One region of the Actinomadura scrupuli genome, then DNA from elsewhere that is predicted to be linked to it. Evidence: riboswitches for the same ligand, from Rfam matches in the RefSeq annotation. Region 1 holds a riboswitch; each other region holds the start of a gene.

Region 1 (7,091 bases):
GCCCGCACAGCCGGCCGATCTGGTGGATGTGGCACGTCTGGTCACCGCCTACTACGCACTGCATCCCGATCCCGCCCACCCGGGGCAGCGGGTGGCCTTCGGGACCTCCGGTCACCGCGGCTCGTCGCTCGGCACCGCCTTCAACGAGGACCACATCCTGGCCACCAGCCAGGCCATCGTGGAATACCGCGCCGGTCAGGGCGTGGACGGGCCGCTGTTCCTGGGCGCCGACCCGCACGCGCTGTCCGAGCCCGCCAAGGTCTCCGCGCTGGAGGTCTTCGCGGCCAACGGGGTGACGGTGCTGATCGACTCGCGGGACGGCTACACGCCGACCCCCGGGGTCTCGCACGCCATCCTGAGCCACAACCGCGACCGGGACAGCGGCCGCGACGGCGGCATGGCCGACGGCGTCGTGGTGACGCCGTCGCACAACCCGCCGTCGGACGGCGGCTTCAAGTACAACCCGCCGAACGGCGGCCCGGCGGGCAGCGACGCCACCTCCTGGATCCAGGACCGGGCGAACGCGCTGATCGCCGGAGGGCTGAAGGAGGTCCGCCGGATCCCCTACGAGCGGGCGCTGCGGGCCGACACCACCGGCCGGTACGACTTCCTCGCCGGGTACGTCGACGACCTCGGTTCGGTGGTGGACCTGGACGCGATCCGCGGCGCCGGCGTGCGGATCGGGGCCGACCCGCTGGGCGGAGCCGCCGTCGCCTACTGGGGAGAGATCGCCGAACGGCACCGGCTGGACCTGACCGTGGTGAACCCCGACACCGACCCGACCTGGCGGTTCATGACGCTGGACTGGGACGGCAAGATCCGGATGGACTGCTCGTCGCCGTACGCCATGGCCTCGCTGATCGCCGGGCGGGAGGCGTACGCGGTCTCGACCGGCAACGACGCGGACGCGGACCGGCACGGCATCGTCACGCCCGACGCCGGGCTCATGAACCCCAACCACTACCTCGCCGTGGCGATCTCGTACCTGTACGGCCACCGGCCGGGCTGGCCGGAGGCCGCCGGGATCGGCAAGACCCTGGTCAGCAGCAGCATGATCGACAGGGTCGCCGCCGGGCTGGGCCGGTCGCTGTTCGAGGTCCCGGTCGGGTTCAAGTGGTTCGTGCCGGGACTGCTCGACGGATCCCTGGGCTTCGGCGGTGAGGAGAGCGCGGGCGCGTCCTTCCTGCGCCGCGACGGCTCGGTCTGGACGACGGACAAGGACGGGCTGATCATGGCCCTGCTCGCCGCGGAGATCATCGCGGTCACCGGCCGGTCGCCCAGTGAGCACTACGCCGACCTGACCGCCGAGTACGGCGACCCGGCGTACGCCCGGGTGGACGCCCCCGCGACCCGGGAGGAGAAGGCGGTGCTGGCCCAGCTGTCCGCCGACCAGGTCACCGCCGCCTCGCTCGCCGGGGAGCCGATCACCGGGGTGCTCACCGCCGCGCCGGGCAACGGCGCGCCGCTCGGCGGCCTCAAGGTCTCCACCGAGAACGCCTGGTTCGCCGCGCGGCCGTCCGGCACCGAGGACGTCTACAAGATCTACGCCGAGTCGTTCCGGGGACCGGAGCACCTCGCCGAGGTCCAGCGCGAGGCCCGCACCCTGGTGGACGGCGCGCTGGCCGGCGGCTGAGGCGCGCCCGCTCAGCCCTCGACGATCTGGTTCTTCCCGATCACGACGACGCCCTCGTCGGTCACCGTGAACCGGGCCCGGTCGTGCTCGGGGTCCAGGCCGATCCGGGCGCCGTCGGGGATGTAGACGTTCTTGTCGATGATGGCCTTGCGCACCATCGCGCCCTTGCCGATGCGCACGTCGTTGAGCACCACCGAGTCGCACACCTGCGAGCCGGCGTCCAGCACGACCCCGGGGGACAGCACCGACCGCTCCGCCATGCCGCCGGAGACGATGACCCCCGGGGAGACCATGGAGTCGAGCGCCTGACCGCGCCGGCCGTCCTCGTTGAAGACGAACTTGGCGGGCGGCAGCGGGTCGTGACCGGTGTAGATGGGCCACTGCCGGTTGTAGAGGTCGAACACCGGGTGCACCGAGATCAGGTCCATGTGCGCGTCGTAGTAGGCGTCGAGGGTGCCGACGTCCCGCCAGTAGCCGCGGTCGCGGTCGGTGGACCCCGGTACCCGGTTGCGGGCGAAGTCGTACACCTGGGCCTGGCCCGCCTCCACCTGGATCGGCACGATGTTGCCGCCCATGTCATGCTTGCTCGACGGGTCCCGGGTGTCCTTGCGGACCGCGTCGATGAGCGCCTGGGTCTCGAAGACGTAATTGCCCATGGACGCGTACACCTGGTCGGGCGCGTCGGGGAGGCCCTGCGCGTCCGTCGGCTTCTCGCGGAAGGCCCGCATGGTGACCCCGTCGGCCGCCGCGTCGATGACCCCGAACTGGTGGGCGAGCTCCAGCGGCTGGCGGATCGCGGCCACCGTGACGGCCGCGCCCGACTCGATGTGCTGGTCGACCATCTGCCGCGGGTCCATCCGGTAGATGTGATCGGCGCCGAACACGATCACATGGTCGGGCCGCTCGTCCTCGATGAGGTTGAGGTTCTGCAGGATGGCGTCGGCGGAGCCCAGGAACCAGCGGGGGCCGAGCCGCTGCTGGGCGGGCACCGGCGTGACGTAGTTGCCGAGCAGCGTCGACATCCGCCAGGTACGCGAGACATGCCGGTCCAGGCTGTGGCTCTTGTACTGGGTGAGGACGACGACCTTCAGATAGCCGCTGTTGGCCAGGTTGGACAGAACGAAGTCGATCAGCCGGTACATGCCGCCGAACGGCACCGCGGGCTTCGCCCGGTCGGCGGTCAGCGGCATGAGCCGCTTGCCCTCACCGCCCGCCAGCACCATTGCCAGGATCTTGGGCGTGCTCATAGCGCGAGGGTATCCCTGTTCCGGATCAGCAAACAGCCTGGATTCGCCGTGGCGGGGCTAGGATTCGCGGCATGCGCGTCGATCTTCTCACCCGTGAGTACCCACCGGAGGTGTACGGGGGCGCGGGAGTGCACGTCGAGTACCTCGCCCGGGAGCTGCGCGAGCTCTGCGAGGTCCGGGTGCGCTGCTTCGGCGCCGACCGGGACATGCCCGGTGTCCAGGCCTACCAGGTCCCGGGCGGGCTGGCGGAGGCCAACGCCGCGCTGCAGTCCCTCGGCGTCGACCTGGAGATCGCGGCGGGCTGCGCGGGGGCCGACCTCGTGCACAGCCACACCTGGTACGCCAACCTCGCCGGCCATCTCGCCAAGCTGCTGTTCGGGGTGCCGCACGTGCTGACGACGCACAGCCTGGAGCCGCTCCGGCCGTGGAAGGCCGAGCAGCTCGGCGGCGGCTACGCCCTCTCGTCCTGGGCCGAGCGCACCGCCGTCCTGGCCGCCGACGCCGTGGTCGCCGTCTCCGAGGGCATGCGGCGCGACGTGCTGGCCGCCTACCCGGAGCTCGACCCGGGCCGGGTCAGCGTGATCCACAACGGCGTGGACACCGCCGCGTACGCGCCCGACCCGGGCACCGACCGGCTCGCCGCGCTGGGCATCGATCCAGACCGCCCGTCGGTGGTGTTCGTCGGGCGCATCACCCGGCAGAAGGGGCTGCCCCATCTGCTGCGGGCGGCGCTCGCCTTCGACCCGGCCGCCCAGCTGGTCCTGTGCGCCGGCGCCCCGGACACCCCTGAGATCGCCGCCGAGGTGGAGGCATCGGTCGAGCGGCTGCGCGCCGAGCGCGGCGGCGTGGTGTGGCTGAAGGAGATGCTGCCGCGCGACCGGCTGGTGCAGGTCCTCAGCCATGCGACGGTGTTCGTCTGCCCCTCGATCTACGAGCCGATGGGCATCGTCAACCTGGAGGCGATGGCGTGCGCGGCGCCGGTCGTGGCCACGGCCACCGGCGGCATCCCCGAGGTGGTCGCCGACGGGGAGACCGGTCTGCTGGTGCCGGTCGAGCAGGCCGCCGACGGCACGCCGCTGGACCCCGCCCGCTTCGCCGCCGACCTGGCCGACCGGGTCAACGCCGTGCTCGCCGATCCGGACCGGGCGGCCATGGGCCTGGCCGGCCGCCGGCGTGCCGTCGAGCACTTCTCCTGGACGGAGATCGCCCGGCGCACCCGGGACCTGTACGCCGGGCTGCTCGCCCCGGCCGGCTGAGGCCCGCCGCTCAGCGCGGCCCCGATCCGGCGGCGTAGTCGCGGACGCCCTGGAGATCGAGCACGGTGATCCTCTTCCACCCGGTGGTGACCAGGCCCCGCCTGCGCAGCTCGTGGAACCCCCGTGCCGCGGTCTCCCGCGAGGCGTCCACCCAGCTGCCCAGCTCGGTGTGCGAGAGCCGGGGCAGGATCTCGATGCCCTCCGGGCCCTGCTTCTGGTAGCGCAGGGACGTTTCGGCCAGATAGACGAGCAGATGGGCCAGCCGCCGCTTGCCGTCGGCCTCCGCGTGCCAGCGCAGCCGGTTGCCGAGCTCGTCCATGCGGCCGACGATCGTGGCGGTCAACGGCCACCAGCACCGTGGATGCTCGTCGAGCAGGCTGGTGAACCGGGAGGCCGGCACCGTGAGGGCCCTGATCTCGTCCAGCGCCTCCACGGTCGCCGTACGCGGCCTGCGGAACAGCGCGGAGATCTCCCCCACCACGTCACCGGGACCGCGCACGGCGAAGACCACCTGGCGCCCCGACGGGGTCGGGGAGGTGACCTTGGCCCAGCCGGACAGGATGATCACCACATTGGTCGACGAGGAGTCCCCCTCGAAGCACAGCGGCTCGGCGTGCGGGCGGAACTCACGCTCCCGGCCCGCGTCGCGCAGCGCGTCCCGCTCCGGTTCGTCGAGCGCGTCCCAGAAGCTCAGCTCGGTCATTCCTTCGGTGGATTCGTCCCCCACACATGTCTCCGTTTCCCGCGAGGCCTCCGGACGACAGATGCGGCGCTGATCCGGGGGAGTCTCCAGTGGACACGGTCGCGGAGGGCCGTGACAAGGCCTGGACGGGGGGTTCCGGCCCCTGGGCGGGTGCCCGTCCATGATCGTGGCCGGCGCGCGCCGAAGTGACCGCGCCGTGACGGCGACCATACCTGCGAGGGGAGAACATGACGATCGGCTCGTCGGTTTTGCGCCAGGTTTGCATCCGTCTTGGTGGTTTGATACCGTTATGTCTGGTTATGGCGATGCGCCCCATGTGTCGCCCAGATGGTCGTAGATCATCTCTTCGTCCGGACCCGTCTCCAGGGCCGTGACGCGCGCGTGACACCGATCCGCGCTCCCATACATGTCCATCGAAGGCCGGCTGCCTCTACAGCGGCCGTCTTCCGCCGAATCCGCATTCTGCGGAACCGGGAACCCACGTTTCAGGGGTGAATCGGCGTGCTCAGCGCGCCGTAGGGCTACTTCCATGCCCGAATCCGTCAGCTAACCCGGTAGGCGACCTGGAAGAAGAGGAGTCACGCTCAGTGACAAGCACGCACGCACAGTTCTTCTCATCCCTCACGAGCCGCGTCCAGTCCTTCAAGAGCCGCGTCACCTCGGGTGTCGTGGTGGGCGCCGTCGCGGTCGGGGCCGTCGTGGCCGGTTCCGCGGCCGTGTCCGCGTCCCCCGTCGACCAGTCCGTCCGGGCCGGGGCGCACTCCGCCGCGCAGCGCGCCGACGTCAACTCGGGGGCCCGGCTGGCCACCGCGGGCGCCGTCGTCAGCCTCGCCGAGAAGCAGGTCGGCATCAAGGCCGACGCGTCCGGCCAGACCAAGTTCCACCAGTGGTTCGAGTCCACGCCGGACGCCAAGCAGCTCGCCCGCCGCGACGGCGGGAACGTCAAGGACTACAAGGGCGCCGCCTGGTGCGACATGTTCGTCTCCTGGGTCGGCGCGCAGGCCGGTGTCAAGCACATGGGCCGGGACGCCTACACGGTCGCGCACGCCAAGTGGTTCCAGAAGACCCACCGGTGGGGCGAGAAGCCGACGCCGGGCGCCGTGGTGTTCTTCTCCTGGAACGGCGGCGGGACCGAGGGCATCGACCATGTCGGCCTGGTCGTCAAGGACAACCATGACGGCACCATCACCACCGTCGAGGGCAACACCAGCGGCGACGTCGTGGCGAAGAAGATCCGCCCCACCTCCGACGTCATCGGCTACGGGTACCCCGAGTACGCCGCCGGCTGACGACCGCAGTACCCCCGCCGCCCGAGCGGCCACAGGCCGGACCGCGCCCCCGCGCGGTCCGGCCTCGTCATGCCCGGCCCCCTTTCGCCCCGGCTCCCTTTCGCCCCGGCTCCCTTTCGCCCCGGCTCCCTCTCGCCCGGCCCCTCGTGCCCGGCCCCGGACGCCGCTCTTTGGCCGTTCTTGACGGGCGCCGAACGCTGACCGATTGTCCGCCCGGGTATGTCGTGTTATGACGCCGGTACTCCACTGGGGTCACTCGTCTGGCAGAAGGCTGGTCTCTCATGGGCAGCAAGCTGGCATTCTTGAGGTGTGACACCGCGGTCGATCTCGGTACCTCCAACACGTCCATTCATGTGCGCAACCGTGGGCTGGTGCTGAAGGAACCGTCCGTCGTGGCAATCAACAGCAGATCAGGCCGGATCATCGCGGTGGGTGCCGCGGCCAAGCAGATGATCGGCCGTGTTCCTGAGACGATCACCATGGTCCATCCCATCAGGGGTGGGGTGATCACGGATTTCGAGATCGCCACCCGGATGATGCGCCACTTTCTCCGGGTCGCCAACCGGCCGCCGAACTTCATCAAGCGCCATGTCGTCGTGGCGGTGCCGAGCGGCATCACGGCGGTGCAGCGGCGGGCCGTCCAGGAGGCCACCCACCTGGCCGGCGCCCGGCGCGTGCACATCATCGAGTCCCCGATGGCGGCGGCGATCGGCATGGGGCTCGTCGGCGCCGAGTCCGAGGCCGAGGGCATGATGGTGGTCAACGTCGGCGGCGGCACCACCGACGCCGCGATCATCTCGATGGGCGGCATCGTGGTGGCCCACGCGCTGCAGATCGGCGGTGACGACCTGGACCAGGCCATCGTCTCGTACGCGCGCAGGGAGCACGGCCTGGTGGTGGGTCTCGGGGCGGCCGAGGAGACCAAGATCGCGGCCGGATCGGCCTACCCGACCGGGAAGGAGA
Region 2 (7,091 bases), on a different contig from region 1:
TTGGCGAACGACGCCGCCACCTGCACCGCGAACACCCGGCCGACCGGCGGGAACCCCGGCATGGAACCGAACTGGGTGATCGTCCCGGCCACCCAGAGGGCGACGGTGGAGACCACCGCCAGGGTGAGCCACTGCATGTCCGCACCGGCCAGGCTGGTGCCCCCGGCCCGTACGGTGTCGAGGTTCAGGAGGCCCAGGACGATCACCGCGGCGGTGACCCCGATGGCCAGCAGGACCTGAGAGATCGATGAGCTCGCGGAGGCGCCGCGTAGCAGGGTGAGGGCCGAGCGGACGGAACCGGCCGGCTGCACTCGCTGAAGGTCCTTCTCCGCCATCCCCTGGGCTTCCTGGACATCGCCGGCGCGTGAGCGTACCGCCCCGGCGGCCACGTCAGCCACGGGCGGATCCGGTCGCAAGATTCGTCACGCCGTCACATTACGGTAGTGGTCCCCCAGACCGCCCGAGGACCGCCGGACTGGGCACATCGTCCTGGGCCCAGTGCCCGTGACAGCGAAGGTGTGTCAGGCGGAGGCCCGTCGGACAGCATCCCAGCCGGTTCTGACGTGCGCAAACCCGTGGTCGTGGCGGCGCAGGCAGGAGGGCCCGCCACTCGATGACCAGGCATGCAGTATCAATCGCCTGTCAATGCACATCAAAGAATGGTTGGGTTAAAACTGGCATTTCGGTAGCGTCCGAACTCTCAGGCCCCTACGCTCCGTAGGAGTCGCCGCCCCGCGCTCCCCCCAGAGCAGCGGCGACACCGCCGAATTCCGGCCGGCCGCGTGCCGCCGGGAACCGGGGACCCAGTGTTACCTGGGGTGAATCCGCTCATCGTCGAGCGGTAGGGCCTGCTCCGGTCCGAACCCGTCAGCTAACTCGGTAGGCGGTCGAGGAGAGGAGCTGCGCGTTGCAGCGAACGCGCCCCGTACGATCCCTGCTGTCCCGGTTCGGCGGCGTTTCGCTGGCCGTGGCCATGACGATCACCCTGTTGCCGTCCACCCCCGCGCAGGCCGAGCCCAAGCCGACGCGCAAGGAGCTGACCGCCCAGGAGAAGCAGCTCGCCGATCAGCTCGAGAAGATGACCGAGCAGTACAACGGCTTGCAGGTACGCCTCAAACAGGCTCAGAAGGCCGCGAAGGCCGCCTCGGACAACGCCCGGTCCCAACAGCGGGGTCTGGACGCCGTACGGCTCAAGGTCGCGCAGATGGCGGCCGAGAGCTACAAGAACGGCGGCATCGACCCTGCGGTGTCCCTCGCCGGGGCGGAGAACCCGCAGGCGCTGCTGGACCAGTCCGCGACGCTGAACTACTTCACCGCGCAGAGCACCAACCAGGTCCGGGACCTGTTCCAGGTCCTGCAGGCCACCACCCGGGCGCAGAAGGCGGCCCAGGACCGCGCCACCCAGGTGAAGAGCCTCGGTGTGGCCTCCCAGCAGAAGCTCAAGAGCATCCAGAGCTCGCTGAAGAAGGTCCGGGGCAAGCTCGGCCAGTCGACCGCTACGCCCGGCCAGAGAGCTCCGAGCGTCGCTGCGGGCGGCGCCTCGGCCAAGGCCATGAAGGCCGTCAACGCCGCACTGGCGCGGCTGGGGACCCCGTACTCCTGGGGCGGTGGCTCGGCCTCCGGGCCGACCTACGGAGTCGCCCAGGGGGCGAACATCAAGGGCTTCGACTGCTCGGGACTGACCCTGTACGCCTACGCGCAGGTCGGTGTGAGCCTTCCGCACTACACCGGCAGCCAGTACAACGCCGGGGTGCACGTCACCCGCGCGCAGCTACGCCCCGGCGACCTGGTCTTCTTCCACGCGGACCTGCACCACATGGGGATGTACATCGGCAACGGCAACTTCGTGCACGCTCCGCAGACCGGTGACGTCGTGAAGATCAGCCCGTTGGCGAGCATGCCCTTCTCGGGAGCGGCGCGCGTGGCCTGACGCCCGTCTCGGGGCCTCCCGGCCCCGAGACGTCATGGGTCAGTGCGCTGCGGTCACCAGCCGTTCCAGTTGCTGTTCCAGTTGCTGTTCCAGTTCCAGTTACCGCCCCAGCCGTTGCCCCAGCCGCCGTTCCAGTTCCAGTCGCCGCCCCAGCCGCCGTGGTGGTGATGGTGGTGGCGGTGCCGGTGATGCCAGCAGCCGCGGTGCCGGTGGCACCAGCCGGCGGACGTCATGGCCTCGGCCGAGCCGGTCGTGGTCACTGTCGTGGTCGTGGTCGTCGCCGTGGCCTCCGCCTGGGCGGCCGGGCTGACCGCGAAGACGCTCCCGGCCGCGAGCCCCAGACCGGTGACCGTCAGCGCCAGGCGCTTGGGAAGCTGCATCTGCATTGCCCTACCTCCTTGCAGAGCGAAGCCGTGCGGACGGATTCGCTCTCGCGCGAGACGACTGAACGGTCACGCGCTTCGGATGTCGTAAGGGGTCATGTGTTTATTGCCTGGATTCTTATGATATGCCCCACGCTGTACAAAGGTGTTCCGCTGGGGCGGCACCATGGGATTCCGAAGGGCGATGCTTTACCCCTCGATGACAATTCACGATGCTGCTTTGGCCGGGCATTTCCTTCGGCCGCTTCGAGGTCGGCTTCGGGCCGGCTTGCGAGTCGGCTTCGGGCTCGGCTTCGAGCCGGCGCTGGTGGCTTCGCGGCGGCGTGAGCGGCGGTTTCGCGCGGCGGGGTGCGTGGGACATGCGATGGCCCCCGGTGCGCCGCCTGCCTCGGCAGTCGGTGCGCCCGGGGGCCATCTGGTCACGGCCGGAGTGAACTCCTCGTCACCGCTTCGACCTGCGGGGGCGGGACGAACCAGGCCCCGGGATGTCCGCGGGTCGATGCGGTGTCAGCCGCCACCGGCTAGTTGTCGTTGTCGTTGTCGTTCCGGTTGATGTTGGTGTTGCGGTTGATGTTCTCGTTGCGGTTGACGTTCTCGTTCCGGTTCCGGTTCTCGTTCAGGTTCTCGTTCCGGTTGCGGTTCCGGTTCCGGTTGCGGTCGCGGTTCCAGTCGCCGTTCCAGTCCCCGTCGGGGTCGTAGCGGCGCTGCTCACCCCGGTGGCGGCGGGGGCACCGGGAGCCACGGCAGTCATCGGAGACTCCGGGCTGACGCACGATGGTCGTGGTGGTGGTGCTGACGGCCTCGGCCGCGGTGGCCGATCCGACCGCGAAGACGCTCCCGGTCGCGAGACCCAGGCCGGTGATGGTCAGTGCCAGGCGCCTTGAGATCTGCATTGCCCTACCTCCTTGTAGAACGAGCCGTGAAGAATGGCTTCGCTCCTCGTGCGGGGCACCGCTGATTCGGATGCGATGTACCTTCTGTGTACCTTCCGTCAGAAATAGCTGCCTACATGCAACTATTCCCGATTAGCCCCTTATGTGGAGCTTAGGGACCTGTTCCCGGTGCCTCAAATGGCCAACCGCGTGATTTTCAGGCTTTGCTCTCCCATGAATTCGGCGAGGATGATTTTCGAGAAATGCCTGCGGATATCGACCTTCCGTACCTGCTGGGCGGGGTCGACCTTGCCCCTGGGGGAGGCTGTAGTGGCGAGCCTGGCCGGGCAGGGCACCCGGCGCCCAGGGAGGCGAAGGCGGGGCTCCTGGCCATCGGGGCGTTCGCGGGAGCATCGCGGCCGTCCCCGAAGGCGTTGCGGCCGTACGACGAGCTGGGCTGTCGCGCCCGGTCCGGACCGATCCGGCTTCGGGTCACCGGTTCTACGACCCACCACGGCTGGAGGACCCAGCACGGCCGGAGAGGGCCCGTCCGGTGGCGTGCGGCCGCGCCGGCTCGGCATGCCGCCGGCGCGCGTCCAGGTGCCGGGCAGATCGCCGCCCGTTTCCCCGACCGGGTGCTCCTGAGCCCTGAGACGTCGCCCTCCGCGGGTGCCGGCAGTGCTCAGCTCCGATGATTCGTCCTATTGGCTGCCATTTGACCTCTCCTGCTGGTCGGGAAATGCCAAGAACTGGTCAACGCCGCATTGGCTCGGTTTTGTGCGCTGTCGCTCCGGGGAGTCATCGGTCGAGGTGAGATTTCCATAAAGGAACCGCAGCCAACTAACTATCTAGGACAATACGGACATCGGACAGGGAATACATGACGAATATCAAGATCTGTGCGGTCTTGATCTGATGATCGACGGGGAGAGAGGACAATGCGAACCCGAAACCGCCTGGGGCTGACCGTGTCCGGCCTGGCTCTCACGGTCGGTGGTGTCTTGACGGTGGGCCTGGCCGGCCAGCTCGGCCCGGCGGCCGCGGCCGTCGGCGAGCACAAGAAGTCGGCGGCCAAGCACAGGTCCCATGCGCACCATGACGACTGCCGCGACGGCGCCGGCAAGGACCAGAACCTGGACTGGAACGCCGATTGGGGGCGTGACTGGGGCAACGACGGCGACAATCGCTGGAACCGCAACTGGGGTGACGGCGGGAACGGCGGGAACGGCGACTGGAGCCGTGACTTCGACAGCGACAACACGAAACCGAAGTGCGCCGGCGTCGTGAACCAGGCGCCCCGGCACCGCTGACGCGGTTCTCCGCGCCGGCCTGACCGCCAACCGGAGGCCGGGCATGCGGGATGGCGATGACGGCCATGCCGAGTCCGCATTGGTGCCGTCGTTACTCCGCCCTTAGGGTCGGTCGTCATGAACCTGACGATCGGGCTCCACACTCCGAACGGGTACGCGGGCGCCGACAGGCACGGCGCCGCGCGTATCGCCTCGCTGGCCGAGGAGCTCGGCTACGACTCTCTCTGGGCCGCCGACCACGTCGTGCTGCCGAGCCCGCGGGTCGAGCCGTCACCCATGGAGCCCGACGATCCCTTGATCGACCCGCTCGTGGCGCTGGCCTTCGCCGCGGCCCGCACCGAGCGGATCCGGCTGGCCACCGGCCTGGTCATCCTGCCCCAGCGCAACCCGCTGGTGCTGGCCAAGCAACTGGCCGGCGTCGACGTGCTCAGCGGCGGACGGCTGATCTTCGGCATGGGGGTCGGCTATCTGGAGCCGGAGATGCGCGCCCTCGGGGTGCCCATGGCGGGCCGTGGGAGGCGGGCGGAGGAGTACCTGCACGCCATGCGCGCGATGTGGAGTTCTCCCGAGCCCGCCTTTCACGGCGGCTTCGTGGACTTCTCCGGCGTCGACGCGCACCCGCGCCCGCTGCAGCAGCCGGTGCCGGTGGTCGTGGGAGGCAACAGCCCGGCCGCCCATGACCGCGCGATGCGGCTGGCCGACGGGTGGTACGGCTGGATGCTCGGGCTTCGGGCCACCGCCGCCCAGCTCGAGTCGCTACGGAGCGCCGGGCACGAGGCCGACCGGCGGCTGCACATCTCGGTGAGCCCCGCTCGCCGGCTCGATCCGGAGACCGCCCGCGCCTACGCCGACCTCGGCGTGGACCGGCTCATCGTGGTGCCGCCGGCGGGCCTGCCGCTGGCCGAGCTGGAACTGTTCCTGGAGCGCAACGCTCCCGCCCGCCTGGGCGCGCGTCCCCTCGGCGACTGACCGGCCGTCGCCCGGACGACACGCCCGGCGAATTCGGTGGACGGCCGGCCATTGTTCGAGCGGTGGTAGCGTCACTTCGGCATTTTCCGCTCCACCGGGGCGCTGGACAAAGACTCGGCATGCCCTTTATGTGGTCCCCCTCGCTTTCCCGAAAGAACGGTAAAAAGCGCAGTGAGCGCCGCACCGCGGCCGGGACCATGACGTGGGGTACGACCCCTGTCCTGTAAGACCCTGTCCTGTACGACCCATGGCCTTTCCGGCTGCCGAACTGCCCGCCCGGTCGGCGACATCGGCCAATCCGCACCATCGAAGAAACGGGAGTAGATATGCGTAACTGGATGAAGAACGGTGCTCGTGCCGCCCTCCTTGTTGCCGGGTTCGCCGCCGTCGGCGGCGGCATCGCCAACGCCGACACCATCGGCGGGCGGTCCCACCTGGCCGCGGTCCACGGCACCACGGCGGGCGCGGGTCTGAGCGGGAGCACCGCCGGCCGGTTCTCCGGCGGGCCGGCCGGCGGCGACGACCTCGGCACGGCCGCCTCCAGCGGGCTCTCACTGAGCGGCCGCAAGGGCCTGCAGTCGTCGGGCACCCTCTGCGGCAGCTCGGCGGTCTCCTCGATCGTGCAGCACGCCGCCTGCGGCAACGCGGGCGTCACCCACCACCACCTGGGCACCGGTCTGGCGGGCTCCGGCACGCTCACCGGCCGCCGGGGCAACGTCGCGCTGCCCGGTTCCGCCCTCGTCCGCTGAGGAAACGCGGGAGCGCAAGGACGACGCGGAACGGGTGCGGGTGCCGGGCCGGCATCCGCACCCGTTCCGGTCCAGGCCCTGCTGATCATTCCCGTAACGTCAGCACCATCTTCCCCGGGCTGTGGCCGCTCTCGATGCGGCGGTGCGCCTCGGCCGCCTGGTCGAGCGGCAGCACGGTGTTGACGACGATGCGCAGCCTGCCGGCGTCCACCAGCTCCGCGAGGCGCTCGAGCCCGTGGTAGTCCGGCTCCACCATGAAGCGCTCAACCCTGATCCCCCGGACGGCGGCCTCCTCGACCAGCGTGGCGTCGCCGCGGGGCACGGGGACGAGCAGACCACCCGTCCGGAGCACCCGCAGCGAGCGGGTGGAGGTCTCCCCACCGACCAGGTCGACCACCACGTCCAGGTCCCCGGTCACCTCCTCGAACCGGGCGGTGGTGTAGTCGATCACTTCGTCCGCGCCCAGGTCATGCAGGAAGTCGTGCTGGGCCGCCCGCGCGGTGCCGATCACATGGGCGCCGCGGAGTTTGGCGATCTGCACGGCCAGATGTCCTACTCCTCCCGCCGCCGCGTGCACCAGGACCCGCTGCCCGGGGCCGGCCTTCGCGGTGTCCACGAGGATCTGCCATGCCGTCAGGCCGGCGAGCGGCAGGGCCCCGGCCTCCTGATGGCTCAGCGTGGCCGGCTTGCCCGCGAGCTGCCGTGAAGGGGCGGCGACGTATTCGGCGTACGTCCCGGCCGGCCGGGGAAAGCGCGGCATTCCGTAAACCTCGTCACCAGGCCTGAAACGAGTCACCCCGAATCCGACTTTTTCCACGATTCCTGACAAATCCCAACCGGCCATGAATGGCGGTCCCACCATCGGGCCAGGTGCGTTG
Region 3 (7,091 bases), on a different contig from region 1:
GCGCGCTCAGCTCCCGGAAGTAGGCCGCGAACTCCAGCCGGGCCTGGTCGCGCTCGGCGATGTCGGTCGCGGGCAGCAGGAAGCCGGGATCGAGCCCGCGGGCCAGTGCCTGCGACCAGCGCCTGAACCGGTCCCGGTCCTCCGGCGGCACGCCGAGCAGCTCACTGATGAGGATCACCGGCAGCGGGTAGGCCAGCGTGGCGATCAGATCGACCTCGCCGGAGGCACCGGCCAGCAACTCGTCCACCAGCTGCTCGATCCGGGGCCGCAGCCGCTCGATCAGGCGGGCCGTGAAGGCCTTGCTGACCAGCCGCCGCAGCCGGGTGTGGTCGGGCGGGTCCAGGGTCAGGAACGACCGCCTGGCGGCCTGCCGGCCCCGCCAGCTGTCGCCGTCGTCCGGCTGGTGACCGAACCGCGGGTCGCGCAGGACCCGCTGGCACAGCTCGTACGACGTCGTCACCCACAGGCCGTAGGGCGTGTGCTGCAGGGGGCCGGCGGCGCTCAGCCTGCGGTACTGCGCGTAGGGGTCGGCGTGGAAGGCCCGGTGAAAGGGGTCGAACCCCAGGATCGCCAGCGCATCCGGCTGTACGTCTGCACTCATCTCAGTTGACAGTCAGTCAAATAGCCCGCGTGATGTCAATGGCCTGGAGCTCACCGGCGTGCACCTCACCCGCCTGCACCTCACCGGTCTGGATCTCGCCGGCCTGGACCTCACAGGCCTGGATCGCACTGGAGGCTCAGGTGGATTCGCGGACCACCAGCTCGGGGGCGAGCGTCAGATGACGGTGCCGGTGCTCCTCGCGCTGGGCGATCTCGTTGAGCGCCAGCTCGGCGGCGGTCCAGCCCAGCTCGTGCAGGGGCAGCCGCACCGTGGTGAGCGGGACCGCGGCGGTGGAGGCCAGCTCGAGGTCGTCGTAGCCGACGACCGCGATCTCTCCGGGGATCTTGACCCCGAGCCGCAGCAGCTCGTTCACCATCCCGATGGCCAGGAGGTCGTTGGCGCAGAAGACGGCCGAGGGCGGGGTGGCCCGCTCCAGCAGCCTGCGTGCCGCCAGCTTCCCCTCGGTGGCGGTCATGGCGGGTCGGGGCACGTGGAGGAGCTCTCCCGGCCTTCCACGGCGTTCCTGGACGGTGGCGCGGTGCAGGGTGCGCTCGGCTCCCAGCCGGCGCTGGCGGCAGGACTCCAGCTCGGGTGCGCCGGTCACCAGGGCGATGCGGTGGTGGCCACGGGAGAGCAGGTGCGAGACCGCCAGCTCACCCCCCGCGATGTGATCGACGCGGACCGAGCAGAGCCCGGCCAGCGTCCGGTCGATCAGGACGACGGCCATGCCGCGCCGCTGGAGGCGGGCAATCCGCCCGGCGGGCAGGCCGGTCGGGGTGATCAGCACTCCGGAGGCCCGCTGCTCCTCCAGCAGGTCCAGGCAGCGGCTCTCCCTGTCGGCCGAGCCCCCGCCGGCGCACCAGAGCGCGTCGAACCCGTCGGCGTGCATCGCGGCCTCGGCGCCGCGGGCCAGCTCACTGTGGCGGGGGTCGCCGATGTCGCCGACCACCACCCCGAGCGTGCGGCCGCGCACGGGCCGCCCGCCCGCGTCCGCCGGCCCCTGGCGGAGCCGCCGGGCCGACTCGTTGCGGATGAATCCCAGTTCGTCGATCACCGAGCGCACCCGGGTACGGGTTGCTTCGGCCACCAGATCTGGCCGGTTTAGGACATTCGAAACTGTCCCAACTGAGACTCCCGCGCGTTTTGCAACCTCGCGGATACTGGTCCGCGCCAACTCGCTTCCCACCCGCACTCCATAGGGTTTCCGCAGGTCGCCGACGTGTGGCCGGAGACCTGGGATGCGGTATGTAACTGATCGCCATGTTAGGTGCACGCATCGTTATCTTTGTGCGCTTGACGGTCCGGATCCGGCCGCCTAGCGTTCCGGACCGAAGCGTAGCTTGAAACGATTCACGTCCCATTCGCGGACCAAGCACGCGAAGACGTGAAGGGATGGGTGAAAGGGGGCAGCATCATGACCCATCCCGGGCACGAGACCACCATCCCCGGTGCCGCCGGGGCATTTCGCGTGTCGGGGACCTACCCGGGGGGCCCTTCCCCCCTGGCGGACCCCAGTGCCTTTAGAGCCTCGCCTCCGATCGCGTCAACGAGTGAATCGTTACTGGGAGTTCCCCCATCGCGCCCGGCAAACGACACACCGGCCGACATCGGCCAAGAGCACATGGCGGTAGCCCCACCCCGGACCACCGGGGCTCCCGGCCTGACGCAGCCGCCAGCCACATCCCCGCGGTCATCACCACGGACGAGGGAGGACGGAGTGGAACAGGCCACGCTCATGCGCCGTGGCACTGACGAACCTCGACTATGTGAGGAGGATCTGAAACTGCTCGCCCAGATCGCGAGCGGTGTGACCGCGGACGTCGCGGCGCGCAAACTGGAACTGAGTGCACGAACACTGAGACGGCGATTGCGGGCCATCTGCGATCGTCTCGAGGTGAACACCCCCATCGAGGCCGTGGTCTGGGCCGCGCGGAGACAGCTCATCTGAGCCTCCGACAGGCTCGTCTCCCATCCGGCGGGGAGACGGCCTCGGCGGTGACGCTCGTGCGGAGCGGGCTCAGGCGACCCGTACCCCACCGGCGAACGGCCGGCCGGCCAGCGGGGCCATCCTGACGACGTCTCCCGTGTGCGGTGCGTGCACCATCATGCCGTTACCGACGTACATCCCCATGTGGTGCAGGTCGGCGTAGAAGAACACCAGGTCCCCGGGCTGCAACTGCGAGATCGACGAGATGTGCGTCCCCGAGTTCCACTGGCTGCCGGTGTAGTGCGGCAGGTTGATGCCCACCTTCCCGTAGGCCCACATGGTCAGCCCGGAGCAGTCGAAGGTGCTCGGCCCCGCGGCCCCCCAGACGTAGGGCTTGCCCCGCTGCGCGAGGGCCAGCGCCAGGGCCCGCTGGGCCTTGCTCGATCCACCGACGATCGGCGGCAGGTCGGCGAGCTGGGTCGGGTCCTTCTTCGCGATCTTGTCGCGGATGCCGCCGTACAGGTCCGAGAGCTTCTTCTTGCGCTGGTCCAGCTGGCTCTGCAGGGTCTTGACCTGGTTGGCACGGTCCTGTGCGGCCTTGTGCGCCCGGACGGCGCCCTGCATCGCCTGGGCGAGCGTCTGGACCTTGGTCCCGTCCTGGGCGGCGAAGTAGTTCAGCGTGGAGGCCTGGTCGAGCATCGCCTGCGGGTCCTTGGCGGTGGCGAACGCCACCGAGGGGTCCACCCCGCCGTTCATGTAGCTCGTGGCGGCGAGCTGGCCGACCCGCTGCTGCACGGTCTGCAGCGCGGCGTCCTGCCGCTTGGCGTTGTCCTGGGCGACTTTGGCGGCCCGGGTGGCCTGCTGGTAGCGCACCTTGAGGCCGTTGTACTGCTCGGTGAGCTGCTCCATCTGGTCGTGCAGCTTGGAAGCCTGACCCTTCAGGTCCTTGATGCTCTCCGGTGGCGGCTTCGGCTTGGCGTGGCCGGCCGTGACGGGAAGGACCAACGAGATCGCACAGAAGGCACCGACGACGGCACCGACCCGGGTGCGGAAACGCGGGGGCCGGTGATGGCCACCCGATTCCGTAGCTGGGCGTGCAGGCTCCACAAAAGCTCCTCTCCTCGTCCGCCTACCGGGTTAGCTGTCGGGTTCGGGCCGGAGTTAGCCCTACCGCTGGACGCGACCGGTGCGGGGAACACCGGAGGCGCTGTCACGGATTCACCCCAGGGAAGGTGGGTCCCCGGCTCCCAGGACGCTGGGTGCGCCCCCTGGACTCGGCGGGTCCGCAATCTCGAGAGCGACTGCGGACATCAGCGTCGGACATTAACGGAGTCTGGCGTGGATGCCAACCGGAACATGCGAACTCGCAGGTGGAAGCAGTTCAGTGATCAAGGGGTGCTGATAACGAAACCGTCCTGTGATGGGATCGGCCGCCCCCTCGGGCTCATCCGGGCTCATCCGGGCTCCGGGGCGAAGGCCGGTCACCGGACCCAATACCCTCGGGTGATTGTGGACTTCACCATCAGGCGGGCCCGGACCGCAGATGTTCGCTCGATACGGCGGCTGGTCGGTATGCAGTCCGGACAGGGCCGCCGGCTGCTCGCCAAGAGCACGGTGACGCTGTACGAGGACGTCCAGGAGTTCTGGGTGGCGGTGGACGCCGAAGACCGCCTCGTGGGCTGTGGGGCCTTGCACATCATGTGGGAGGATTTGGCGGAAGTCCGTACCGTCACGGTCGATCCCGCCTCCAGGGGACACGGGGTGGGGCACCATATCGTCGGCCGGCTTCTGGAGACCGCACGAGAACTGGGTGTGCGCCGCGTGTTCTGTCTGACCTTCGAGGTGGAGTTCTTCGCGCGGCACGGCTTCCAGCCGATCTTGGGGACTCCGGTTTCCCCCGAGGTGTATGAAGAGCTTCTCCGCTCTTATGACGAAGGCGTCGCGGAGTTTCTGGACCTCGACCGGGTCAAGCCGAACACGCTTGGCAACACCCGAATGCTGCTCCGTCTGGAGGAGACACAACTGTGAGCCAAACCCCCTATGGCGGGCCGTACCCCCCAGAGCGGTCGGGTCCGTCTTCTTATGGGCAGCAGCCCTATGGAAATCAGCCCTACGGGCAGCCCTCGTACGACTCCTACGACGGCGGCTATGTACACGTGCCTTCGGAGGCGGCAGATCTCCCGCTGGCGTCGATCTGGCGCCGTGCCGGGGCCCGGCTCGCCGATGCCGGACTGACCTGGGCCGCCGGTTTCGCAGTCGTGTTTCCCATCACGCTCGGCGCCATCGGGGTTCAGAAGGAGGGCGATCCCTGGTCGACCCCGATTCTGGTGACGACCTTCATCGTCATGTCCGTTCTTCCGTTCATCTATGAAGCGGTCCTGCTGACCATGTCCGGGCAGACGCTCGGCAAGCGGCTGCTCGGACTGAGCGTGGTGGACGTCGATCCGGCGGGTGAGCCGATCGGCATGACCAAGGCCGTCTGGCGATCCGCGATCAACAATGTCGTTTATCAGCTCGGCATTTTCTTCTTCCTGCTGATCGGTGTGGCCACGCCCTTCGTCTACGCCCTGCTGGGCATCTTCTTCGCCGCCATCGGCGTGCTGGTGTCCTACCTCTGGGCGATCTGGGACCAGCCGCTGCACCAGGCGCTGCACGACAGGTTCGCCGGCACGGTCGTCATCGACGACCGGGTCGAGTACGAAGAGGAGTAGGCGGCGATGGCCGCCGGCCCGCGGGACGGGGCACCGGCGGAGCCCGCGCAACGGCTGGTCGCGCGGATCATCGACACCCTGCTGGTCGCCCTGCCGGTGGTGCTGGTCACGCGGGCCACGCTGCCCCGCGTGACCGCGGAGATCGTGGCCTCGGTCGGGCTGGCGTTCCTGCTGGTCGTCTACGACTCAGTCCAGCACGCCCGCTGGGGGCAGACCGTGGGCAAGCGGCTCACCGGGATCCGGGTGGTCTCGGTGCCGGCGGAGGGGACCGGCGGTGCGCCCGGCCGCCCGCGCCCGGCCCAGGCGCTGCTGCGCGCCGCGGTGTACGCCGTGCCGATCGCCGCGCGGTCCGTGCCCGTCCTGGGCGCGATCGCCGGCATCTTCTGGGTGACGAATGCCGGCCTGCTTCTGGAACGGCCGCGCCGGCAGGCCTTGCACGACCGGATCGCCGGTACCGCCGTGGTGTCCATCCGCAATTGACCATCCCGGACGGTATGGGTTCCCCTTGGTGGAACTTTTGGGCCTTTTTTGCCTAGCGGGGGCAACGGATTTCGTTGCCGCAGACCAAGACGTCAACCCTTGACATGCCATCCGTCCATGAGCCACATGGCTCTTCGCCCCATACGCATTCCGTGGCAGGTAACCGCTTAGCGCCGTTACGTCAGGGTTAATCGGGGATCGGGTGGTGACCGTTGGCCGCCCCTAAGCCGCCCGGGCGGGCCCGGTATTTCGACGTCCGATGCCGTGAATCCGGTACGTGGAGCGCCTCCTGAGGGGTGGTGCCGAATAGGGGACTGTTGGACCCGCGCTCCAACACAGGCCGGATTGCACTTGCAGAGCGCCCTTCGACCGGTGATTACGCTGCGTAACGGGTACTTCGGGAGTAACTCTTGGTGGGTGTTGAATTGTCATCAGCAAGAGACGGGGTATATCTTTGTCAACCGAATGTAGTTTGCTCCGGCGAAAGGTCTGTCCCCATGGCACGCAAGGTTCAAGTGCTTCTCGTCGACGACCTCGACGGTGGCGAGGCGGACGAGACCGTGTCGTTCTCCCTCGATGGCGCCACCTATGAGATCGATCTCAGCAGCGCCAACGCAAAGAAGCTGCGCGATTCACTGCAGCCGTTCGTAGACCACGCGCAGAAGGCGAGCGCCGGCCGGCGCCGTGGCGCGACCCGCACCCGCGGCGCGTCCAGCCGGGAGCGCAGCGCGGACATCCGCGCCTGGGCCAAGCAGCGCGGCATCAAGGTCAACGAGCGCGGCCGCATCCCCGCCTCCGTGGTCGAGCAGTATGAGGCTGCGCACTAACTGGCGGAGTGCGAGGTTCAGGGAGTGGTCTTCCCGTTTGACTCGTCGTTGAGAGTTGATGATCGGCCCGTCGTCCGGGAAAGGGTGGCGGGCCGTTCGCTTGTGGCGTAGAGCGCCCGGCCGGTCGTTTCCAGGGACGGGGTTTCGCCCCCATGGCAAGGCCTCACCTCGCTCGTTGGTGTGCTCGAGTGAGTTCCCGTCACCGGGGCGTACGGTAAAAGCGCCGTTCGCTTGGGGCGTAGCGGGAACACTACGGCCCGATGCGGTAGTTGGATGAGGATGAACAGCCCTAGGCGGGGAACGTCTCTCGGTGGGAGTGCACCGGGGCGGCCTCCTCGTGGCGGGCTAGCATGCGGAAGGACAGGGCCGGACATCCCGGATCTTGACCGACCGCTCTGTGAGGAGCGACGAGATGTTCGAGAGGTTTACCGACCGCGCGCGGCGGGTTGTCGTCCTGGCTCAAGAAGAGGCCCGGATGCTCAACCACAACTACATCGGCACCGAGCACATCCTCCTGGGCTTGATACACGAGGGTGAAGGTGTTG
Region 4 (7,091 bases), on a different contig from region 1:
CCGAGGTCAGTTCTCAGACTGAATCCGGGAAAAGAACCATAAGGGAGCCGGTGTTCGCGGCCACGCTAACACCGGCTCCCTTCATAATTTCGTGGGCGTCAGAGTGAACCATCGCTGGATAGATGACGTCCCTTCAGGGGAAGGCTGTATCCGTGGGCCGATGGCCGCACGGATTCCGTCGTTATGGATCAATGACTCAAAACCATCCGCAAGGGTGATTCCAGGAGGTCGGCGGTGCGGGTCAGCGTCATTACCCCGGTGAGACGGCGGAGTCGCCATGCACGAACGTTCGCGGGGTTGGCGCTGGGCATGATGGTGGTCTCGGCCGCCGGCGCCTGCACGGGAGGCAAGCACACCGGCGTCGCCGGGCCGACCGCCAAGCTCGCGGTCGTGCCGGCCAACGGGACCACGGACGTGCCCCCGGACGGCCCCGTCACGGTGCGGGCGACCGACGGGAAGATCCAGAACGTCACCGTCACCACCAAGGGCGCGAAGGTCGAGGGGGCGATGACCCCCGACGCCACGCAGTGGCAGTCCCGCTGGGCGCTGGAGCCGGCCACGGACTACCACGTCCTGGTCACCGCGCTGGGGCTGGACGGCAAGACCAAGACGGTCACCAGCGACTTCACCACCCTCAAGGCCAAGAAGGTGATCCAGGCCGCCGTCGTCGCGCCGGACCAGGGCGAGAAGGTCGGCGTGGGGATGCCCGTCATCCTGCACTTCGACAAGCCGGTGGCCAACCGGGAGCAGGTCGAGAAGAACCTGGAGGTCCGGTCGACGGTCCCGGTCGTCGGCGCCTGGCACTGGCTCGACAGCCAGAGCCTGGTGTGGCGCACCAAGAAGTACTGGCCGGCCAACACCAAGGTCCGGGTCATCGGCCATCTGACCGGGGCCCGCGCGGCCAAGGACTCCTACCTCGCCAAGAACATCGACCTGAACTTCCGGATCGGCGACTCGCACATCACCGTCGCGAGCTCGAAGAACCACCACCAGGTGATCAAGAAGAACGGCAAGGTCATCAAGGAGATGCCGCTCAGCATGGGCAAGGGCGGCATCCGCAAGTACACGACCACCAACGGCCTGCACCTGACCATGGGCAAGGAGTACCTCACCGTCATGGACTCCACCACGACGGGCTGCGGGCCGGGCTGTCCCGACTACTACCGGGAGGACGTGTACTGGACCGTGCGCATCTCCGACAGCGGGGAGTACGAGCACAGCGCGCCCTGGTCGGTGGGCTCCCAGGGCTCGGAGAACGTCAGCCACGGATGTATCAACCTGTCGCCGGCCAACGCCATCTGGTTCTACCACTTCAGCTACCGGGGCGACATCGTCCAGGTGACCGGCACCGACCGGGAGCTCGAGCCCGGCAACGGCTGGGGCTACTGGCAGGAGACCTGGAAGGAGTGGCTGCGCTACTCCGCGCTCAAGCGGCCCGTGACCACGGCCGCGCTGGACGGCACCTCGGTGCTCGCCGCCGCCCCCGGCGACACCTCCGGTGAGCCGAGCGCTCCGGCGGCCACCCCCGGCGCCTCCGGGACCCCGGGGGCCACCCCGAGCCCGTCGGTCACGGCCACGCCGTCGGCGAGCCCCGCGCGGAGCTGATCCGTCCGCCCGGACGCCGGGTCAGGGCACCAGCGGGGGAGGCTCCGCGACACCGTGCAGCCGGGCCCAGGTGCGGGCCGACGCGATCCGCTCCGGACCGCTCGGGTGCGTCGCCCACAGCGCGTACTCGGCCGGGGCGGGCCGCAGGTCGGAGATGTTGCGCACCGACAGGGCCCGCTGCATCCGAGTGAAGGTCACCGGGTCCCGGGTCAGGTCCAGCGAGTGCACGTCGGCCCGGGCCTCGATGCGGCGGGTGACCAGGTTCTGTGCCGGGCCCGCCGCCTGGGCCAGCACCGTCACGACGGCCAGGACCAGGCAGACGGCCCGGGGATCGGCCGGCGACTCCGCCCCCGCCCGTGCGAGCACCCGCCGGGAGGTGACGGTCAGGTAGAGCAGGCAGACCCCGGCCGAGACCCCCAGCGCCCCGGCGAGCGTCCCGTAGAGCACGTCTCCCCGCTTGGCGTGCCCCAGCTCGTGCGCGGCGATCAGCTTGATCTCGTCCGGCGGAGCGGCGGCCAGCAGCGTGTCGTACACCACGATCCGGCGGGTGGGCCCGAAACCCGAGACGTAGGCGTTCAGTGCCGTCGTGCGGCGGGAGGCGTCGGCCACCAGCACGTCGCGGACCGGTACGTGGTCGGCCGCGGCGAGCCGCAGGAGCTCGGTGCGCAGCGGGCCCGGCTTCATCGGGGTGAAGGAGTTGAAGAGCGGCTCGACCAGCACCGGATAGAGGAACGAGAAGATCACGACCAGCAGGAAGCCGCCCGCCGCCGCGGGCGCCCACCAGTGCCGGGGGAAGCGCCGTACCAGCAGGTGCAGCAGCACCAGCGCCACGATCCAGGTGAGCGCGACGATGGCCGCGGACCTGAGCCGGTCCAGTGCCCAGCCCGGCCAGTCCTGGGTGGACAGCCCGTAGCGTCGCAGCACCGTCTCGCTCCAGACGCCGAACGGCAGCGCAACCGCCTGGAGCACGGCCGTCAGGGTCAGGGCCGCCACGACGACCTGCACCGGCCATCGCCGTACCGGGCGGACGACCACGCCCAGCAGCCTCGCGCCGAGCGGGCTCAGCCCCAGCGCCAGGACGGCCAGCAGCCCGGCGGCGAGGCCGAGGAGGGCCGGTGCCCGCAGGTCCGCGCTGAAGGACGCCGAGCGGGCGAGCTGCGCGGCGGTGAAGTCGCGTGCCGGCTCGGACGCCACCGCGCCGGCCGGCGGATGACCGGGGATGCGGCCGGGCAGCGGCCGCCAGGGCGTGGAGAGGGCCAGCGTGACCAGCAGCGTCAGTCCCAGGCCGGTCAGGGTGAGCGCCGCGGCCCGCCGGCCGTCCCTCACGCGAGCTCCTCGCGCAGGTAGTCCCGCCACTGGGCGGTGAAGGCCGCGGTGCCGAGACCGAGCACCGTGCGGAGCGCGTACTCCTGCTGGCGGGCCGGGTCGCTCGCACCGGCCTGCTTGGCTCCGGCCGCCCGGTACAGCTTCACCAGCCGTTCCTCGCCGTAGCGCTCGGCCACCATCCGGCAGGCCAGCCACGCCAGCTCGTAGGCCTGCGACAACCCTCCCGAGGCGCCGGCGAAATCGTCGCGGCCGGGCAGCCCGGGGGGTATCCGGCCCGCGGCGACCTCGGTCCGCAGCTCCCGGGCCGCCGATCGCACGGAGACCTTGAGGCCCTTGTAGCCGACGTAGTCGGCGAGCCCTTCGATCAGCCAGATGGGCGTACGGTTGTCGCGCGCGCCCCCGGTGGCCACGTGGGTGAGCTCGTGGGTGAGCACCACGTGCCGGCCGAGGGCGTTGAGCTTGGCGAAGGTGTCCGGGGCGATGATCACCCGGTCCTGGCCGTGCGCGGCTCCGCCGGGGTCCTTGGTGACGGTGGCGAGCGCCGCGATCTCGCGCAGGCTCTGGCCGCCGCCGATCAGGGACTCCACCTGCTGCTCGTCACCCGGGACGAGCGCCACGGCGGTGCGCGCCCAGTGCGTGCCCACCGTGCCCGTCACGATCGGGACCGCCTGGTCGAGACGCCGGGCGATCTCGTGCAGCCAGGACGAGGTGGTGCTGTTGCCGATGACCAGGCTGTGTCTGCCCTTGACCACGGTCAGCGGGCCGCCGTCCCAGATCTCGGCGTCGTCCCGCAGCCCCTGCGCGGAGCCGTCGCCGGTGATCAGCCAGCCGGTCCGGGGGTGGCGGGCGAAGGTGAGATAGCGGGTGCTGACCACGTCGGAGCCGTCGAACCCCGCCAGCCGGTAGCGCAGGGTGAGGCGCAGGGTGGCCCCCAGGGGGCCCGCGGTGGCCGGATAGCCGGTGTCGGCCTCCTGCCGCCATCCGGACAGCGGAAGCCGCCGCAGGCTGTCGAACAGCTCGCCCTGGCGGGCGAGGAAGGCGGGCTGGGCAGGATCGACGACGGCGAGGAAGGCGGCCCTGTCATGGGTGCGCACCGCCCTGGCCTGCAGCGCGAGCAGCGCGGCGACGGCGGCCCGGTCGGGTGCGGGGGAGTTCGCCCCGGGCGAGGCCGAGGGCCGTACGCCGGAGTCCCGACCGTACTGCAGGGACACCGCGCCGATCGCGATCACCAGGGTGAGCGCGGCGGCGGCCCCGATGGCCACGACGAGTGCCCGCACGCCTCCCCGAGGGCGATTCGGGGAGGCGGCGGACGACTCTGCCGGCCCGGCGTCCATGGGCCAGATCCTAGTGGGCGGGTATGCCCGCCTACTTCGCGTACTCGGGGTACCCGTATCCGACAACCGAGTCAGTGGAACGTTCCCGAACCATGACCGCGTCGTTGGTGTTGCCCTCGACGGTCTCGATCGTCCCGTCGCCGTTGTCCTTCACGACCAGGCCGACGTGCTCGATGCCGTCGGTGCCGCCGCCGTTCCAGGCGAAGAACACGACCGCGCCCGGCTTGGGCGTCGTGCCCCAGCGGCCGGCCTTCTGGAACCACTTGGCGTGCTCGACGGTGTAGGCGTCCTGGCCCATGCCCCGGACCCCGACCTGCTGGCCCACCCACGAGACGAACATGTCGCACCAGGCCGCGTCGCCGTAGCCGGAGATCGTCCCGCCGTCACGCCGGACCGTCATCCGGGCCTGCGGCGTGGTCATGTACCACTGCTGGAACTTGGTGACGCCGTTGGCGTTCTCCTCGATGCCGACCTGCTTCTTGGCGAGGTTGATGACGTCCTGGGCGCTGGCCACCGGTGCCGCGTTTTTCTTGACCTGCTCGGCTTTGACCTGCTCGGCTTTGACCTGCTTGGTGCCGGCCGGCTGCTTGCCCGGGTCCTGCTTGCGCACCTCCTGCTGGGGTGCTGCCGCGCGGGCCTCCTGCGGGCGCACCGCCGGCTGCCGCACCGCCTGCTGCCGGGCGTCCTGCCGGGCGGCCAGCCGGGCATGGGCGGCCCGGAGGGGTACGGCCTGCAGGGTGCCGGCGGCGGTGATCTTCGCCGGCGTGTGCGCGGCGGCGTTGACCATGGCCCCGGCGGGGGTGACCACAGCGGCGTTCGCCGTCCCCTGCCCGAGCACGGGCTTCCCGGAGGCCGTCCCGGCGTAGGCGGCGGCGACCGTGGCGGTCAGCGCGGTGCCGGTGATGAGGCCGCCGGCCAGCCGGAGGGCGAGGGCGTTGCTGCGGGACTTCCGGTGTCGACCTGGCATGACATGTTCTCCTTCTTCCATGCCGCCTACCGGGTTAGCTGACGGGTTCGGGCCTGGAAGCGGCCCTACGGCGAAGCCCTCGGGCGTTCGTCGATTCACCCCGTGCGAGACGATCCGAGGCATGCCTCAGGTCGGCTTCGCGGAATGGGTCCCCGGCTCCGCGGGTACGCGGACTCGGCGGTCGGCGCCCGCGAGGGGGCGCCTCCACTGATTAAGAAATGGCAAACGTGCTGGATCGGTAGGAATGGGCGCTCACGGGGGAGCGGTCCGGCTGAGGGGCGATGGCCGCTCAGCGGGACGGTGCCGCACCAGGGAAGATGGTCCTGCGGCGTTCGGCGCAGGGGCTCGTCGTGGTCCGTCGTCCGGCCGGATGGGTGAGGGGCCGGCGACGTGGGTGACCTGACCGGTGATCTGACCGGTGACGGCCCGGGCCGAGGGGGAGCCGACCGGTGGTCACGGCGGGGCCGGGCTCGCGGGCCGGATGGGGCGGGGGAGTGCGTGAGGGGTCACGGGAAGAGCGTGGCGGGACAAGGAGGGCTCCTTCTTCCAGACGCCTACCGGGTTAGCTGACGGATTCGGGCTTGGAAGTCGCCCTACGGCGCACCTGGCGTGGGAGGAAGGTGCGCCGATTCACCCCTGGGCGGCCGTCGGGGACTCCGTCCCCGGGGCCACCCGCTTGGGTCCCCGGTTCCGCCCGAGGGCGGACTCGGCGTTGCCGCCGCGAACATGAGCCGGATGAGGCCGCACGGGCCTTTCGGGGTCCGATCAGGTTCGAGGCGAACGCGATGTGAGGATGTGGGTTCGTGTCACCCGGCCCTGGAAGCGGACCGCCCTGCCGGCCGTACTCCTGGGGTGGAGCAGGTGCGTGGGCGGACCGAGCCGAGTGATGGGATCGTGACGCTTGGGAAGCGCCCCAACCGGACATACAGTACCAAAAACCCTAGACATGGCAAGTGACCTGCAAAAATAAGACGGGCCGGGCAAAGCCCGGCCCGTCTGGAGGTCTCGTGCGGGATGGTTCAGGGACGGCCGCCGGCCAGGAAACCGCCGTGCGAGGAGATGGAGGAGAGTCGGACGTTGACGCCGGTGTGCGGTGCCTCGATCATCTGGTTCTTGTCCACGGCGATGCCCACATGGCCCAGCCCCTGGAAGAAGACCAGGTCACCCGGCTGCAGGTTCTCCCGGCTGATGTGGCGGGTGGCGTTGTACTGCGCGGCCGCGTTGTGCGGCAGGGAGACGCCGCCGGCGCGCCAGGCCATCATCGTCAGGCCGGAGCAGTCGAAGCTGTTCGGACCTGCGCCACCGTAGTGGTACGGCTTGCCGAGCTGGGCGTAGGCGTAGTTCAGGGCCGCCCGCGCGTTGCCCGTGGCGGGGCCGTTGTAGGTGCCGCCGATGGTTCCGCCGCCATTGGAGGGCTCGCCGCCCGCCTGCCTGAGCAGTGCCTTCTGCTTGGCCACGGCCTTGTCGAGCACCGCCTGCTGAGCCTTGATCTTGCTGAACTGGCCCTTGATCTCCTCCGTGGACTCCTTGACCTGGCCGAGCTGACGCTGCAGGCGCTGGGCGGAGAGCAGGAACTGGCCGAGCTGGGAGGACCGGTTCTTGGAGAGCTGGGAGAACACCGCGACCTGGTCCAGCACGGTCTGCGGGTTGCTGGCGGACATGAACGTGGACACATCGGTCATGTCGCCGGACTTGTACGCGGTGGCGGCCATCTCGGCCACGCGCTGGCGCATTCCGGCGTAGGTCGCCTGCTCCTGGGCCGCGGACGTCTTCACGGCCTTCAGCTTCTTCTGGGCCGCGGCCAGGTCGTCCCGGGCCTTGTTGTACTTCTCGACCAGCTGGTCGACCTGGTCGTTGAG

Evidence for each region. A riboswitch is a leader RNA that binds a small molecule or an ion and turns the genes downstream of it on or off. The one in region 1 is predicted to bind cyclic di-AMP.
Region 2: linked by a shared signal. The riboswitch ahead of ACRYCC_RS38900 (C40 family peptidase) and the one ahead of ACRYCC_RS21585 (CHAP domain-containing protein) in region 1 are both predicted to bind cyclic di-AMP.
Region 3: linked by a shared signal. The riboswitch ahead of ACRYCC_RS00285 (NlpC/P60 family protein) and the one ahead of ACRYCC_RS21585 (CHAP domain-containing protein) in region 1 are both predicted to bind cyclic di-AMP.
Region 4: linked by a shared signal. The riboswitch ahead of ACRYCC_RS29355 (CHAP domain-containing protein) and the one ahead of ACRYCC_RS21585 (CHAP domain-containing protein) in region 1 are both predicted to bind cyclic di-AMP.

Annotation. Positions count from the first base shown of each region.
Region 1 is NZ_JBPCCU010000004.1:495,080-502,170, forward strand. It holds gene pgm (phosphoglucomutase (alpha-D-glucose-1,6-bisphosphate-dependent)) at 1-1,633, shown strand, start outside; gene glgC (glucose-1-phosphate adenylyltransferase) at 1,645-2,880, opposite strand; gene glgA (glycogen synthase) at 2,952-4,136, shown strand; gene ACRYCC_RS21580 (Crp/Fnr family transcriptional regulator) at 4,147-4,863, opposite strand; cyclic di-AMP (ydaO/yuaA leader) riboswitch at 5,277-5,416, shown strand; gene ACRYCC_RS21585 (CHAP domain-containing protein) at 5,427-6,128, shown strand; gene ACRYCC_RS21590 (rod shape-determining protein) at 6,410-7,091, shown strand, end outside.
Region 2 is NZ_JBPCCU010000012.1:241,234-248,324, reverse strand. It holds gene ACRYCC_RS38905 (lysylphosphatidylglycerol synthase transmembrane domain-containing protein) at 1-398, opposite strand, end outside; cyclic di-AMP (ydaO/yuaA leader) riboswitch at 752-902, shown strand; gene ACRYCC_RS38900 (C40 family peptidase) at 908-1,930, shown strand; gene ACRYCC_RS38895 (hypothetical protein) at 1,984-2,316, opposite strand; gene ACRYCC_RS38890 (hypothetical protein) at 2,835-3,206, opposite strand; gene ACRYCC_RS38885 (hypothetical protein) at 4,124-4,495, shown strand; gene ACRYCC_RS38880 (LLM class F420-dependent oxidoreductase) at 4,613-5,464, shown strand; gene ACRYCC_RS38875 (hypothetical protein) at 5,791-6,213, shown strand; gene ACRYCC_RS38870 (NADP-dependent oxidoreductase) at 6,299-7,091, opposite strand, start outside.
Region 3 is NZ_JBPCCU010000001.1:59,480-66,570, forward strand. It holds gene ACRYCC_RS00270 (cytochrome P450) at 1-601, opposite strand, end outside; gene ACRYCC_RS00275 (LacI family DNA-binding transcriptional regulator) at 738-1,874, opposite strand; gene ACRYCC_RS00280 (LuxR family transcriptional regulator) at 2,337-2,549, shown strand; gene ACRYCC_RS00285 (NlpC/P60 family protein) at 2,619-3,533, opposite strand; cyclic di-AMP (ydaO/yuaA leader) riboswitch at 3,639-3,818, opposite strand; gene ACRYCC_RS00290 (amino-acid N-acetyltransferase) at 4,038-4,556, shown strand; gene ACRYCC_RS00295 (RDD family protein) at 4,553-5,239, shown strand; gene ACRYCC_RS00300 (RDD family protein) at 5,246-5,719, shown strand; gene ACRYCC_RS00305 (histone-like nucleoid-structuring protein Lsr2) at 6,217-6,546, shown strand; gene ACRYCC_RS00310 (ATP-dependent Clp protease ATP-binding subunit) at 6,959-7,091, shown strand, end outside.
Region 4 is NZ_JBPCCU010000007.1:212,577-219,667, reverse strand. It holds gene ACRYCC_RS29375 (cytochrome c oxidase subunit 4) at 1-22, shown strand, start outside; gene ACRYCC_RS29370 (L,D-transpeptidase) at 298-1,605, shown strand; gene ACRYCC_RS29365 (M48 family metallopeptidase) at 1,627-2,931, opposite strand; gene ACRYCC_RS29360 (hypothetical protein) at 2,928-4,208, opposite strand; gene ACRYCC_RS29355 (CHAP domain-containing protein) at 4,297-5,232, opposite strand; cyclic di-AMP (ydaO/yuaA leader) riboswitch at 5,242-5,422, opposite strand; cyclic di-AMP (ydaO/yuaA leader) riboswitch at 5,769-5,954, opposite strand; gene ACRYCC_RS29350 (C40 family peptidase) at 6,252-7,091, opposite strand, start outside.